One region of the Nocardiopsis sp. NPDC058789 genome, then DNA from elsewhere that is predicted to be linked to it. Evidence: riboswitches for the same ligand, from Rfam matches in the RefSeq annotation. Region 1 holds a riboswitch; the other holds the start of a gene.
The links. A riboswitch is a leader RNA that binds a small molecule or an ion and turns the genes downstream of it on or off. The one in region 1 is predicted to bind glycine.
Positions count from the first base shown of each region.

Region 1 (7,804 bases):
GGCCGCCTCCCAGTGCTCCTCGGCCTCGTCCTCCTCGCCGCGCGCCTCGGCCTCGCGCGCCAGTCCGTAACGGGCCACCGCGGCGTGGGCGGGGCCGCCGAGATCGAGCAGGCGCCGCCAGACCCGGACCGCCTCGCCGTGCGCGCCCTCCTGTTCCAGGGAGAGCGCCAGGTGGTGGGCGGCGCGCGGCGCGTACCGGGTGTCACCGGTGGAGAGCGCGCGGCGCGCGGCCTCCCGGGAGGCGGCCAGGTCGCCTCGCTGGTCCTGCACCACGGCCAGGCCGAGCAGCGCCCTCGCCTGGACCCGGGGCGGCGGGTTGGCCGCGACGGCACGCTGGTACAGCTTGGCGGCCCGCTTGAGGTGCCCGTTCTCAGCGAGGTCCTGGGCCTGGTCGCACAGGTCCGGGGCACCCTCCGGCGTCGGCCCGGAGGTGTCCTCGACGTCGTCGGGGTCCGTGGCCCGAGGCTCTGGTTCGGCGGGGTCGGCGGGGCCAGAGCGTGCGGGAGGTCCGGACGTCGTGGTCATTCGTTCCGCTTTCCATGGGGGTGTCGGGCCCGCGCGACGGGGAGCGCGTGCCGCAGGCGTGGCCGCGACCGCTGGGCGGTTCCACGGCTGTGCAAACTCTAACGCGCCGCCCCCGGACGTCGCGGGCGCCCGGTTCGGGTGTCGGCGCGGTGCGCGGCCCGTCGGTTCTCCCCGCACCCCTCGGGGGACGCGGAAGGGGCGCCCCCGCGCGGGTGGGCGCCCCTCACACGTTCACGGAACCCCGGTGGCCCGTGCTCGCCTTCCTACAGCTCGAAGGCCTCCGGCGGCGGGCAGGAGCAGACCAGGTTGCGGTCACCGTAGGCCTGGTCGATCCGGCCGACCGGCGGCCAGTACTTGTCCTGGCGCAGCGAGGGCAGCGGGTAGGCGGCCTCCGCGCGGGTGTAGCCGCGGTTCCACTCGTCGGCGGTGACCGCCTCGGCGGTGTGCGGGGCGCCGCGCAGCGGGTTGTCCTCGGCGTCCCACTCCCCCGAGGCCACGCGGTCGATCTCGCCCCGGATGGAGATCATCGCCTGGATGAAGCGCTCCAGCTCGGCGAGGTTCTCGCTCTCGGTGGGCTCGACCATGAGCGTGCCGTTCACCGGGAAGGACATGGTCGGCGCGTGGAAGCCGTAGTCCATCAGGCGCTTGGCGACGTCCTCGTTGCTGATACCGCTGGCCTTCTGGAGCGGGCGGATGTCGATGATGCACTCGTGCGCGACCAGACCGTTGGCGCCGGTGTAGAGCACCGGGTAGTACGGCTCCAGGCGCTTGGCCACGTAGTTGGCGGAGAGCACGGCGGTCTCGGTGGCGGAGCGCAGGCCGTCGCCGCCCATCATCCGCACGTAGGCCCAGGAGATGGGCAGGATGCCCGCCGAGCCGAACGGCGCGCCCGAGACCGGTCCGACGCCGGTGTGCGGGCCCGCCTCGGGCTGGCCCGGGTGGTTGGGCAGGAAGCCCGCCAGGTGCGAGCGGACCGCGACCGGGCCCACGCCCGGACCGCCTCCGCCGTGCGGGATGCAGAAGGTCTTGTGCAGGTTCAGGTGGCTGACGTCCGCGCCGAACTCGCCCGGCTTGGCCCAGCCGACCAGGGCGTTCAGGTTGGCGCCGTCCACGTAGACCTGGCCGCCCGCCTCGTGGACCAGGCGGCAGACCTCGGTGATGGTGTCCTCGTACACGCCGGCGGTGGAGGGGTAGGTGACCATGATGGCCGCCAGTTCCGCACCGTGCTTGGCGATCTTGGCGCGCAGGTCGTCGAGGTCGACGTTGCCGTCGTCGGCGCAGGCCACCACGGCCACCCGCATGCCCGCCATGACCGCGCTGGCGGCGTTGGTGCCGTGCGCGGAGCTGGGGATGAGGCAGACGTCGCGGTGATCGTCGCCGCGCGAGCGGTGGTAGCCCCTGATGGCCAACAGACCGGCGAGCTCACCCTGGGAGCCGGCGTTGGGCTGGAGGGAGACGGCGTCGTAGCCGGTGACCTCGGCCAGCCACCCCTCCAGGTCGCGGATGAGCGACACGCTCCCGGCCGCCTGGTCGAGCGGGGCGAACGGGTGCAGCCCCGCGAACTCCGGCCAGGTGATGGACTCCATCTCGGCGGTCGCGTTGAGCTTCATGGTGCACGAGCCCAGCGGGATCATCGTGCGGTCCAGCGCGAGGTCGCGGTCGGACAGGCGGCGCATGTAGCGCAGCAGGGAGGTCTCGCTGCGGTGGGTGTTGAACACCTGGTGGGTGAGGTAGTCGACGCCGCGCGCGAGGTCGGCGGGGAGGCGGTCGGCGTCTCCGTCCACGGACACCGGGCCGCGCTCGGCACCCCGGTCGGCCTCCCCGAAGGCGGCGAGCACCTTCTCCAGGTCCTCCACGGTGGTGGTCTCGTCCACGCTGAGGCCGACCGTTCCCTGGTCGACGCCCAGCAGGTTGATTCCGGCCTCCAGGGCGCGCTCGACCACGCGGTCGGCGCTGGGCACGCGCACGCGCAGGGTGTCGAAGTAGGTCCCGTGGAGCACCTCGAAACCGCGCTGGGCGAGTGTGTCGGCCAGGGCCGCCGTGCGGGTGTGGACCTGGCGGGCGATCGCACGCAGTCCGTCGGGGCCGTGGTAGACGGCGTACATCCCGGCCATGATGGCCAGGAGCACCTGGGCGGTGCAGATGTTGCTGGTGGCCTTCTCGCGGCGGATGTGCTGCTCGCGGGTCTGGAGGGCCAGACGGTAGGCGGGCTTGCCCGCGTCGTCCACGGAGACGCCCACCAGGCGACCGGGCAGCTGACGGCGGAGCTTCTCCCCCACCGACATGTAACCGGCGTGCGGGCCGCCGAAGCCGAGCGGGACGCCGAAGCGCTGGGTGGAGCCCACCGCGATGTCCGCCCCCAGGTCGCCGGGGCTGCGCAGCAGGGTCAGCGCGAGGATGTCGGCGGCGACCACGGCCAGGGCGCCGCGCTCGTGCGCCTCCGCGATGACGGCGCTGGGGTCGCGCACCACACCGCTGGAGGCCGGGTACTGGACCAGGACGCCGTAGACGTCTCCCTCCGGCAGGCCCTGGGTGAGGTCCGCGACGACGACCTCGATGCCCAGGGGTTCGGCGCGGGTGCGCAGCACCTGGAGGGTCTGCGGGAAGACGTCGGAGTCGACCACGAAGACGTCGCCCTTGACCTTGCTGACGCGGCGGGCCAGGGTCATGGCCTCGGCGGCGGCGGTGGACTCGTCCAGCAGGGAGGCACCGGTGATGGGCAGACCGGTGAGGTCGGAGACCATGGTCTGGAAGTTGATGAGGGCTTCGAGCCGGCCCTGGGAGATCTCGGGCTGGTAGGGCGTGTAGGCCGTGTACCAGGCCGGGTTCTCCATGATGTTGCGCAGGATGACCGGGGGCGTGAGTGTGCCGTAGTAGCCGCGGCCGATCATCGGGGTGGTGGGCCTGTTGCGCGAGGCAAGGTCGCGCAGTTCCGCCAGCGCCTCGGCCTCACCGATCGCCGCGGGCAGGTCGAGCGTCGCGCTCTGGCCGGGGGCGCTGAGGATGGACGCGGGCACGGCCGCGTTCATGAGATCGGCGGTGGAGCCGTAGCCGACCGTCTTGAGCATCTCGGCGGTCTCGGCGGGGGCGGGTCCGATGTGGCGGTCCGCGAACACCCGGGCGGGGGCGCCCGGGGTGGGGACGTTCGACGGGTCAGGCACGGAGACCTCCTGGTGACAGGGCCGATCGGGTCGGCGGTGTTCCTCACGGTCTCCCCCTCTGTCACCGGGCACGACCGCGCCCAGGCTTCAGAGCGGCCTACTCCGCGCGGTCCATGGTGCCTGAGAGGTTACTGGGGAGTATTGCCCCGTCGGCGCCTCGTTGCCGAGGTCTCTCCCGCGCGGTATCAGCGGCCTGCTGACGCTCTGTATGTGTGTACAAGCAGGGAGAATGTCGGTTTTCATCCCCGTTGTGACTACGACCGTACTCGATCCGGCCCCGTGGCACCGAGTCAGGGCGCACCTTCACCGTGGTCGACGCGCCCGCGCCGGTACCGCGTTCACCCGGTGCGCCGCTCCCGGCGCCGCATGGCCAGCTCGTCCACGACCTGGGGTGCCGCCGCGGGCAGATCCGCTCTCTCCTCGGCCGGGACCACGCCGAGCGCCTCCTCCAGTTCACGGGAGACGTTGGCCAACGCCAGACCGAACATGCCCTGGCCCCGCTGCATGAGGTCGACCACCTCGTCGGGCGAGGTGCACTCGTACACGCTGACGCCGTCGCTCATGAGGGTGATGCGGGACAGGTCGGTGGCGGGGCGGCCGCGCAGGTGGTCGACGGCCGTGCGGATCTGTTGGAGCGATATCCCGGTGTCCAGGAGACGCTTGGCCACCTTCAGCATCAGGATGTCGGGGAGGCTGTACAGCGGAGCGTTGTGGGCACCCGTGCGCACGCTCGGCTCCACCAGGCCGGTCCTGGCCCAGTAGTCCAGCTGTCGATAGGTGATCCCGGCGGCCGTACACGCCGCTGGACCCCGATACCCGACGTCCGTAGGCAGCGCCATCACGTCCTCTTCGCACAGTAGGCCCTGCTGCCCCGCTAGCCGCAGCGCGGACCGCCTGTCATGGTGATCCCGCTTGCCGCTCGCTACCGCCACGCCGACCTCCGGCTTCTCGTCCCACGGCGGCATCGACAGGGGAGTCCACTCAGGGAACGGGCGCGCCGTGGGTTTCACAGCACTGACGGTAGGACGACCGCAGGGCAGCGTCAACGAAGGCGCGCGGCGCGTCGCCAAGTGCGCACACCAAGGAAGCCGCGGTCCCGGCCCCCGCCGGGCCGAAACCCACTGGGCGGTTGTCGACTGCGCCCTCCACGACCATTCCGTTCACCCAATCTATCACCGGTGCGACCCATGAACCCGCAGGTCACGGCCGCGAATAGACGAATCGGGGCCCGCGGAGGGCGAGCCCCGACCGTCTCAGGTACCTCGTTGGCCGAAATCCTCGGGCGAGATGTTGTCCAGAAACTCCCGAAACGCCTCGACCTGGTCCTCCTGCTCGTCCGGGATCGGCATCCCGGCCTCCTCGATCACGTCCTCGTGGGCGTAGATCGGGGTGCCGGTCCGTAAGGCCAGGGCGATGGAGTCCGAGGGGCGCGCGCTGACCTCCACACCGTTGCTGAAGACCAGCTCGGCGTAGAAGATGCCGTCACTCAGCCCGGTGATGTTGACCGTCTCCAGCCCCGTGTCCAACGCGTCCAGGACGTCACGGAACAGGTCGTGGGTGAGCGGGCGCGCGGGCGAGACTCCCTGCTGGGCGAGCGCGATCGCGGAGGCCTCCACCCCACCGATCCAGATCGGCAGGTAGCGGTCCCCCTCGGATTCCTTGAGCAGGACAATCGGTTGGTTCGAGGGCATCTCAACCCGGACGCCGACGACCTCCATGTGTTTCACAGCGGCTCCGTCCCACGAGTCGTCATGCCGGATGGGCGCTCGTCCCTGCTCCCCCGTCGGATCAGGACCCGAGGGCGAAATCGGCACCCTTCGTTACAAAGCTCTCCGGAGGCGGGGGGCCGCAAACCTCCTCGGCACACCCGCCCCCGTCGACCGTGGTCAGCGCGCCGTCATCGGCGCGGCTTGGTCAGCAGGACCATCCGGAACTTGCCGATCTGGATCTCGTCCCCACCGCCCAGCTCGGCCTCGTCCACCGGTTCGCGGTTGACGTAGGTTCCGTTGAGGCTGCCGACGTCACGGACCCCGAAGCCGTTGCCGCGGCGGAAGAACTCCACGTGGCGTCGGGACACGGTGACGTCGTCGAGGAAGATGTCGCTGTTGGGGTGTCGGCCGGCGGTGGTGACGTCGCTGTCCAGCAGGAAGCGACTCCCGGCGTTGGGGCCCCGCCGGACCACCAGCAAGGCGGTCCCGGGTGGAAGCGCGTCGGTGCTGGCGGGATCGTCGCCGCCGAGTTCATCGCCCTGTTCCTCCTCCTCCAGCGCCTGTATACCGGAGATGGAGATGGTCGACGTGACATCCCCAGCGGAGTCACCGCCGGCGTTGGGCCGTGGGCTCTGCTGTTCGGCCCTGCGGACCGGTGTTCCACAGTGGGAGCAGAAACGGGCATCATCCGCAACGGCGTGACCGCACTGCGTGCAGTAAACGCTCGACATAGGTCGGCTCGGCCTCCTACCGCACGGGGCGGTGCTTGATTCGGCTGATCGGTGGCGCGTTCCGGGCGCCAGGCGGGCAACGGGGCCCGCTCACCGTCCGGAACACGGTGAGTCGGTCCACTGTCCACGGTCGCGGCAGCGGTTCGCCTCACACGGTCGGTCGCTAGGTCTCATCCCCCAAGTAGGACTCCTTGTCACCCCCGTTGGATGTCCGCCGTTGCCGGGATTCCGTGGCGGGAGGTGACACGGTGCTTCAGGGAACACTCGACTTTAAACCATATCCCTGTCCAGACAGGGTTTCGCTCCCCCTCGGCCCGCCGCGAACACCCGTCGGGGCGCCCGCGTGGCGGGGTCCGCTCGCGTCGGTGCCCGGGGCACCGCCACGACCGGAGACAGGCCTCATGGGGAGACCCACACCTGTTCTGGAGCAGATGCCCGGCCCGGGCGTTTGGTTCTCCGTCACGCGGGGTGGATTTTCGTGAACTTCCGGCCCCTGCCTCGACCTGCGCCTTCGTCCACTTTATCCCCCGCTCCGCCCCGGGGTGGGAACACCCCGGGGCGCGACCCGGACACGGAACGTGGGCACGGGCGTCACCCTCCGCCCGTGCCCGCGCGCCAGAGGGCGCGGAGCCAGGCCGCTAGCTCTCGGCCCGTTCCACCACGGCGGCCCACTCGTCGAGCAGACTCTGCACCGTGTCCGAATCAGGACCTTCAGCCCAAAGATGGGTCACGGCCTCCGCCGTGTCCGGCAGGACCAGTGCCCAACTGCCGTCGGGCTCGATCACCCGGACACCGTCCGTGGTGTCCAGTTCGCGGTCTCCGGCGGCCTCCACGACCGCGCGCATCACGCTCCCCTTGACCGCCCACGGGGTGGGCACCGAACGGCGCAGGAGGTGCGCCTGAGCGATCGCACGGTCGATCTGGCCGAGCGAGCGCCGGGTCCGCGCCACCAACCCGAGCAGCCGCACGAACGCGGCGATCGCGTCACTGGTCGGACTGAACTCGGGGACCACGAAGCCGCCCCGGCCGTCAGCGGCGAGCACGATCTCCGCGCCCTCCGAGCGCACCGCCTTGGTCAGCTCGTCCGTGGCGGTGGCCGTCCACAGCACCTCGGCACCGTGCGAACGGGCCACCTTCTCCGCCACCCGGGTCGTGGTGACCGGCAGCGCCACCCGGCCTCCGCCGCGTTCGGCGGCGACCAGGTCCAGGACCACCAGCAGTGCGCGGTCGCCGTCCACCAGCTCGCCGTTCTCGTCCACGATGGAGAGCCGCTCGGCCACCGGATCGAAGCGCACGCCGAAGTCGGCGCCGGAGTTGGCGACCAGTTCGCCCAGCCGCTCCAGGTCCCGCATCTTCTTCGCGACGGTGTCGGTGGGCGAGGCCTCGTCCAGCCGGTTGTTCACCGTGAGCACGTCCACGCCGATCCGGCCCAGCAGCGAGGGCAGGATCAGCGAACCCGTGCCGCCGGCGCAGTCGACCACGACCTTGAGCTCGGCCTCGGCCACACCGGACGTGTCCACGGACCGCAGCAGCTCATGGGAGTAGTTCTCCACGTTGCGCGACGGGAAGGACAGCTCACCGATCTCCCCGGGGAAGGCGCGCCGGTACTCGGCTCGGGAGAAGACCCGGTCGAGCTTGCGCTGGGCTCCCGGTGAGAGGTCGGCGCCCTGTCCGTCCA
Region 1 is NZ_JBHYOW010000018.1:11,759-19,562, reverse strand. Features, by position in the region: gene ACFW3L_RS22720 (tetratricopeptide repeat protein) at 1-525, opposite strand, end outside; gene gcvP (aminomethyl-transferring glycine dehydrogenase) at 789-3,686, opposite strand; glycine riboswitch at 3,784-3,874, opposite strand; gene ACFW3L_RS22710 (MerR family transcriptional regulator) at 4,025-4,525, opposite strand; gene ACFW3L_RS22705 (bifunctional nuclease family protein) at 4,940-5,413, opposite strand; gene ACFW3L_RS22700 (FHA domain-containing protein) at 5,584-6,126, opposite strand; gene ACFW3L_RS22695 (sugar phosphate nucleotidyltransferase) at 6,765-7,804, opposite strand, start outside.

Region 2 (7,804 bases), on a different contig from region 1:
GTTGATCGAGACGGCCCCGCCCGGGCCCAGGACCGTGCCGTAGTCGAAGCCGCAGCACGTGCGGAAGTCGCCGTGGCCGCCGGTGGGGCCGAGCGCCCGGTAGGCGGTCGTGACGCGCGGCCCGGCGACGATGCCCTCCTCGACCGCGCGGACCACGGCCTGGTCGAGTCCGGCCAGGTCGCGGACGCTGGTGACCCCCGCGTCGAGGGTGGCCCGCAGGCGCGGGATGGCGGTGAAGTAGCCGTAGTGCGGGGGCTGGTCGATCAGGTCGGCGGGGTTCATGCCGTCGCCGGACATGGTCATGTGCACGTGGGTGTCGACGAAGCCGGGCAGGATCGTGCCCCCGGCCGCGTCGACCTCCTCGTGGGGTTCGCCGACGTGCGGCGCCTGGTCGGCGGGGCCGATCCAGTCGATCCGTCCGTCACGCAGGACCAGCGCCCAGTCGTGGCGGGGGCCCTCTCCGGTCCCGTCGATCACGGTTCCGTTGCGGACCACGAGGGTCCTGACAGCCGAGGTCATCGACGCCACCTTTCTCCCCGCACCCGGTCCCGGCGCCGCGACGCGGCCGCCCGGACGCGACGGTGCGCACCCAACCGAGGACTCGCAGCTCAGGGCCGCGCTTCTGATCTTGCGGAAACCTACGTGGATGCTCCGGTAGCCTGCGGAAATCGCCGGATACCGCTATCGAGGAGGTGGATCCTGCCGGAATCGAGCATGCCCAACGAGTTCGACTTGACCCTGATCAACGCGCTCCAGCTCGCCCCCAGAGCCACCTGGGCGGAGCTGGGACCGGTGCTGGACGCGGACCCCACCACGCTCGCCCGACGCTGGAGGAGGTTGGAGGAGGAGGGTCTGGCCCGTATAGCCGCGTTCCCCCGTCGCCGGGTGATGGCACGGCGGCACCTCAGCTACGTGGAGCTGAGCTGCCGCAACGGATCGGTCGAACGGGTCGCGGCGGCGCTGGCCGAGGACCGCGACACCCTGAGCATCCAGTTCGTGGCCGGGTCCCACCAGCTCATGCTCACCGTGGTGCCCGGCTCGGGTCTGGCGGACTACCTGCTCAACTGGGTGGGCGGCATCCCGGACGTGGTCTCCTACCGGGTGCACGTCGTCACGGAGGTCCCTCGGGAGGCCTACCTGTGGCAGGTCCGCGCCCTGTCGCCCGCGCAACGGCGTCGGCTGCGCGCCCTCGCCCCCACCCTGCGTGACCCGGTGGGCGACGAACGCGTCACCGAGCTCGACCAGGAGATCGTGGACCTGCTGTGCCGGGACGCCCGGCTGGGCTACCAGGCCATCGCGGACCGGCTGGACGTCGCGCCCACCACCGCCGCACGGCGGATCAACCGGCTCCTGCGCGACGGCCTCCTCGGGCTGCGCTGCGACATCTCCCGAGCGCACATGGGGTGGCCGAGCGCCGCCACCCTGTGGGGCACCGTGGACCCGAGCGTGCTGGACGCCGTTCCCGATCTGGGGGAGCGCATCCCCGAGGTGCGTCTGTGCACGACCATCGCGGGTCCGGAGAACACGCTGTTCATCCTGTGGCTGCGCGACGCCCCCGACCTCACCCGGGTGGAGCGCAGGTTGCTGGAGGAGCTGCCGGGACTGCGCATCGCGGACCGTCGGATGACGCTGCGCACGTTCAAGTTCATGGGCGGGGTGACCGACGCCGACCAGCGCTTCGTGCGGTCCGTCCCGGTCCAGCTCCGGTCCCCGGGCGACCCGTAGGTTCGGGGCGGGAGAGCGGGGACACCTGTCCCCCGGATCGGCGCCCTCCGCCGACCCGGCCGCACGCCACGATCCCTCTCCCGCGAGAACGGTCGAGGCGTCCCCCCGACCCCTCGGGACGTCTGGTCGTCTCACGGGCCGAAAGGACCCGAGAAGCAATGTCGCCCCCGGCGGCCCCGGGCAGCCCCTCGCCGTTCCTAGGCGGCCGGGAGGACGTCCAGGGCGACCAGGAGCTCACGGCCCAGCGACTCGCGCAGGTCGGCGTCCTCCTGGTCCTCGACCTCCAGACGGAGCGCGAAGGTGTGCAGGTCGGAGCCCTGCTCGACCCAGCCCACCCACCAGCCGGGCACCGGGTCCACGTCGACGCCCAGGCCGGTCCGGCCGAAGAGCTGGTGGTGCGGTCCCTCCTCGACCAGGAGCAGGTCGCGCAGCGCGCGCTGGTGCTGGACGTCCACGGGCAGTTCCTCGCGGGCGAGTTCCGCGACGAAGGTGGCCTGCTCCAGCGCGGAGATCTCCAGGGGGCCCTCCAGCCAGAAGCGGTCCGTAGCCCCTTCCTCGCCCACGTTCCGGTTGCCGTAGTCGAACCGGTCCACCCAGGTGGACATCCGGTCGTACCCGATCCGGTCCGCGACCTCCTGGTGCACCGGGACGTCGGAGGTGGGCAGGGCCTCACGCAGGCTCAGCTCGTCGCCGGACTCCGGGGAGATCACCTCGTCCACGTCGGACACCTCGCCGGTCTGGAGGGCGATCAGCGTGTTCGGCAGCTTGAAGGTGGACGCGGGCACGGCGCGCTCGTCCGCCTGGTCCGGGTTCACGACGACGGCGGACCGGTCACCGGCGTCGAAGAGCACGAACGTCCCCTTCACCCCGGCCTCGGCGAAGACCGCCTCCAGGTCCTCACGCTCCACGGTCTGCACGTCGCCCAGCTGTACGGGGTTGCCGACGGTGCCCTGGGCGGGCTCCGTGTCGTCGGTCGCCGCGCAGGCGACCCCGCCGAACAGGGTGAGGGCACAACCCGCCGCTCCGAGGGCGAAACGGCCGGGGGCGTGCCCCGGCCTCCCGGGAGCGTGTTCGGTGTCGGTACGCACTCGTCTCCTCCACAGGGCTGTCCGAAGGAACGTCCACCCACAAAGCTAGGGCATGCACGGTGGTCACACACCACGCTTCGTGACCTCGGCGGACCGTGTCGCGAAGGTCGTCCCGGCCTGTCTGAGCCGGGGTGGCGCGGTCGTCCACAACCGCCCGGGCAGTCTTGGGCGCCCCAGTTCTCCGCTGCTAGGCTGAGTGTGTTGCTGACCCCGTACGGGAGAGTGTCCGCGTATCCAGCGTGGGCCGCCGAAGGAGCAATCCCTCCCCGAAGACAACCTCTCAGGCACAGCGGACCGTACGGGCGAGACCACTCTGGAAAGCAGGGACGCGTTCCCTCGCCGAAGGTGCAAACCACGCCGAGCGCGCGGTGAAGCTCTCAGGCACCCATGACAGAGGGGGAGGATGGCAACGCCTTACGCACGACACCCATCCTCTCGGGAGTGCCCATGTCAGAGTCCGCGACCGCGCCGCGTCTCACCGCGCTGCACAAGATCCACGAAGAGGCCGGGGCGACGCTCGTCGACTTCGCCGGATGGCTGATGCCCCTCCGCTACAGCAGCGAGACCGCCGAGCACACCGCCGTCCGTGAGGCCGCGGGGCTGTTCGACCTCTCCCACATGGGCGAGATCCGGCTGACCGGCCCGCAGGCAGCCGAGGCCCTCGACCACGCCCTGGTCGGCTTCCTGTCCAAGGTCAAGGTCGGCCGCGCCCGCTACACCATGATCACCGCCGAGGACGGCGGGGTCCTGGACGACCTCATCGTGTACCGGCTCGGCGAGGACGAGTACCTGGTCGTGGCCAACGCGGCCAACGTGCCCGTGGTCGCCTCCGCCCTGGCCGAGCGCGCCTCCGGCTTCGACGTCGAGGTCGCGGACGAGTCCGCCGACTACTCGCTCATCGCGATCCAGGGCCCGCGCGCGGTGGAGATCCTCGCCCCGCTCACCGACGCCGACCTGGACGACATCCGCTACTACGCGGGGTACGAGCACACCGTGGCCGGGGTACCGGTCCTGCTCGCCCGCACCGGCTACACCGGCGAGGACGGGTTCGAGATCTTCGTCCGGCCCGCCGACCGCGCCCCCGAGGTGTGGGCGGCGCTCATGGCCGAGGGCGCCCCGCACGGGTTGGTCCCGGCCGGTCTCTCCTCCCGCGACACCCTCCGTATGGAGGCCGGGATGCCGCTCTACGGCCAGGAGCTCTCGGCCGACCTCACCCCCTTCGACGCCGGACTGGGCCGCGTGGTCAAGCTCGACAAGCCGGGCGACTTCGTGGGCCGCGCCGCGCTGGAGGAGGCCTCGCGCACCGCCCGTGGTCGGCGTCTGATCGGCCTCGCCTCGCGCGGCCGCCGTCCGCTCCGCAAGGGCCAGGACGTCCTGCGCGACGGCACCGTCATCGGAGTCACCACCAGTGGCGCCCCCTCCCCCACCCTGGGCCGCCCCATCGCCATGGCCTACGTGGACGGCGACCTCGACACCTCGACCGGCGCGTTCACCGTGGACGTGCGCGGACGGGGCGAGGACGTCGACGTGGTCGAGCTGCCGTTCTACCAGCGGCAGTCGTAGGAAGCGGGGCCGCCACCGGCGGACCCGAGAACCTGCACGCCCCGCGCGGCCGGATCCCCACGAGGGACCGGCACGGTCGGGGCGTGGCCAGGCGTAGGCCGGGCCGGGTCGCCGTACGGGCGCACGGCAGACAAATGGAACACCTCCAAGGAGAGTTGAAGTGAGCGTTCCCACGGAGCTGGGTTACACCGCCAAACACGAGTGGATCGCGGTCAGGGACGGGGTCGCCACCGTCGGGATCACGGCCTTCGCCGCCGAGTCGCTGGGTGACATCGTCTTCGTCGAGACCCCGGCGGTCGGTGACGAGGTCACCGCCGGCGAGACCGCGGGCGAGGTGGAGTCCACCAAGTCCGTCAGCGACATCTACTCCCCCGTCACCGGAGAGGTCGTGGAGGTCAACGAGGCGCTCGAGGACGCCCCCGAGACCATCAACTCCGAGCCCTTCGAGGGTGGCTGGCTGTTCAGGGTGCGCTTCTCCGAGCAGCCCGCGAACCTGCTCTCCGCCGAGGAGTACACCAAGCTGACCGAAGGCGAGAACTAGCATGACCAGCGACAACCTTCTCAACCAGACCCTGGGCGAACTCGACCCGGAGGTCGCGGCCGCCGTCGACGCCGAACTGGCGCGCCAGCGCGACACCCTGGAGATGATCGCCTCCGAGAACTTCGCCCCCCAGGCGGTCCTGGAGGCCCAGGGCACGGTCCTGACCAACAAGTACGCCGAGGGCTACCCCGGCCGTCGCTACTACGGCGGCTGCGAGCACGTCGACGTCGTCGAGCAGCTGGCGATCGACCGCGCCAAGGAGCTGTTCGGCGCCGAGCACGCCAACGTGCAGCCGCACTCGGGCGCGCAGGCCAACACGGCCGTGTACTTCGCGCTGCTCAAGCCGGGTGACACCATCCTGGGCCTGGACCTGGCCCACGGCGGTCACCTGACCCACGGCATGCGGATCAACTACTCCGGCAAGATCCTCAGCGCCGTGGCCTACCACGTGCGCGACGAGGACGGCACCGTCGACTACGACGAGGTCGCCGCCCTGGCCAGGGAGCACCAGCCGAAGATGATCGTGGCGGGCTGGTCCGCCTACCCGCGCCACCTCGACTTCGCGAGGTTCCGCGAGATCGCCGACGAGGTCGGCGCGCTGCTCATGGTGGACATGGCGCACTTCGCCGGTCTGGTCGCGGCCGGACTGCACCCCAACCCGGTGCCGTTCGCGGACGTGGTCACCACCACGACCCACAAGACGCTCGGCGGCCCGCGCGGCGGGATGATCCTGTCCAGGGCCGAGCTCGGCAAGAAGATCAACTCCGCGGTCTTCCCCGGCATGCAGGGCGGACCCCTGGAGCACGTGATCGCGGCCAAGGCGGTCTCGTTCAAGGTCGCGGCGAGCGAGGAGTTCGCCGAGCGCCAGCGCCGCACGGTGGCGGGCGCCCGCATCCTCGCGGAGCGGCTCACCCAGCCGGACGCCTCCAAGGTCGGGGTCAAGGTCCTGACCGGCGGCACCGACGTCCACCTGGTCCTGGTCGACCTGGTCGACTCCCAGCTCAACGGGCAGGAGGCCGAGGACCGGCTGCACTCGGTCGGGATCACGGTCAACCGCAACGCGGTCCCGAACGACCCCCGGCCGCCGATGGTGACCTCGGGCCTGCGGATCGGGACCCCGGCCCTGGCCACGCGCGGGTTCGACGAGGGTGACTTCGCCGAGGTCGCGGACGTCATCGCCGAGGCGCTCAAGCCCGAGTTCGACGAGGCCGCCCTGCGCGACCGGGTCACCGCTCTGGCCGCCAAGCGTCCGCTCTACCCGAACCTGTAGCAGTCCCCGCCGTGTGGGCCGCGCGGGCCCACACGGCGCCGGTCACCACGGCCCCACCCCTGTGCTCAACGAGGAGGACAGCCATGGCCATCAGTGTCTTCGACCTGTTCAAGATCGGTATCGGTCCGTCGAGTTCCCACACCGTCGGTCCGATGAAGGCGGCTCGGACGTTCGTGTCCGGCCTGCGCTCCGAGGACCTCCTGTCGCGCGTGACCCACGTGCGGGCGGAGCTGTACGGCTCACTGGCACTCACCGGCAAGGGGCACGGCAGCGACACCGCCGTGATCCTGGGGCTGATGGGGCACACCCCCGAGGGCGTCGACGTGGACGCCGTCCCCCGCCTCGTGGAGGGGGTCCGGTCGGACCGAAGACTGTTCCTGGGTGGCCCCGAGGGCCCGGCGGTGGACTTCGACCCCGCCGTAGACGTGGACTTCCGCCGCAGGGAGAGCCTGCCCGACCACCCCAACGGGATGCGTTTCCTGGCGCTGGACGCCTCCGGCGCCGAGGTGGCCGCGAAGGTGTACTACTCGGTGGGCGGCGGCTTCGTCGTGGACGAGAGGGCCGCGGGCGCCGACCGGATCAAGGCCGACGACACCGTCCTGCCCCACCCCTTCTCCTCCGCCGAGGAACTGCTGGAGCTGTGCGAGCAGACCGGCATGTCGATCAGCGCGCTGATGCTCGCGAACGAGCAGGCCTTCGGGCGGACGCCGGACCAGATCCGGGAGGAGCTCCTGGAGATCTGGACGGCGATGCGCCAGTGCGTGCGTCGCGGCGTGTCCACCGAGGGCAGCCTGCCCGGGGGCCTGAAGGTGCCCCGCCGCGCGCACCGGCTCTACCGTCAGCTGGGCGGCAACTGCGACGAGCACGGGCTGCTCGCCCCCACCCACGTGGACCCGGACCCGATGCGCGGCAGCGACTGGATCACGCTGTACGCGCTGGCGGTCAACGAGGAGAACGCCGCGGGCGGACGCGTGGTGACCGCGCCGACCAACGGCGCCGCCGGTATCGTCCCGGCGGTCCTGCACTACTACCTGCACTTCAGCCCGGGCGCGGGCGACGAGGGCGTGGTCCGCTTCATGCTGACGGCGGCGGCCATCGGCATCCTGTTCAAGCAGAACGCGTCGATCTCCGGTGCGGAGGTGGGCTGCCAGGGCGAGGTGGGTTCGGCCTCCTCCATGGCCGCGGCCGGTCTGGCCGAGGTCCTGGGCGGCTCCCCCGCGCAGGTGGAGAACGCGGCCGAGATCGCGATGGAGCACAACCTGGGGCTGACCTGCGACCCGATCGGCGGCCTGGTGCAGATCCCCTGCATCGAACGCAACGCGCTCGCCTCGGTCAAGGCGATCAGCGCCACCCGTATGGCCCTTCGCGGCGACGGCAGCCACTTCGTGAGCCTGGACAAGGTCATCCGGACCATGCGCGACACCGGCCGCGACATGCACGACAAGTACAAGGAGACCAGCCGAGGCGGCCTCGCCGTCAACGTCATCGAGTGCTGAGCCAGTGCCGGGAATGTCCTGGTTCATCCCCTGGTTGTACGGGGGGCACGGCCGATGACCGGGCTCGAGCTCCCACCCGCTCGCCCTCGTCGGTCGGCACCCCGGGTCTGGTGGCTTGAGC
Region 2 is NZ_JBHYOW010000004.1:388,966-396,769, forward strand. Features, by position in the region: gene ACFW3L_RS07690 (amidohydrolase family protein) at 1-519, opposite strand, end outside; gene ACFW3L_RS07695 (Lrp/AsnC family transcriptional regulator) at 715-1,725, shown strand; gene ACFW3L_RS07700 (penicillin-binding transpeptidase domain-containing protein) at 1,923-2,813, opposite strand; glycine riboswitch at 3,019-3,120, shown strand; gene gcvT (glycine cleavage system aminomethyltransferase GcvT) at 3,261-4,376, shown strand; gene gcvH (glycine cleavage system protein GcvH) at 4,537-4,917, shown strand; gene glyA (serine hydroxymethyltransferase) at 4,919-6,187, shown strand; gene ACFW3L_RS07720 (L-serine ammonia-lyase) at 6,271-7,683, shown strand.
Region 2: it holds a riboswitch for glycine, as region 1 does, so the genes downstream of both, gcvT (glycine cleavage system aminomethyltransferase GcvT) here and gcvP (aminomethyl-transferring glycine dehydrogenase) in region 1, are expected to answer to the same signal.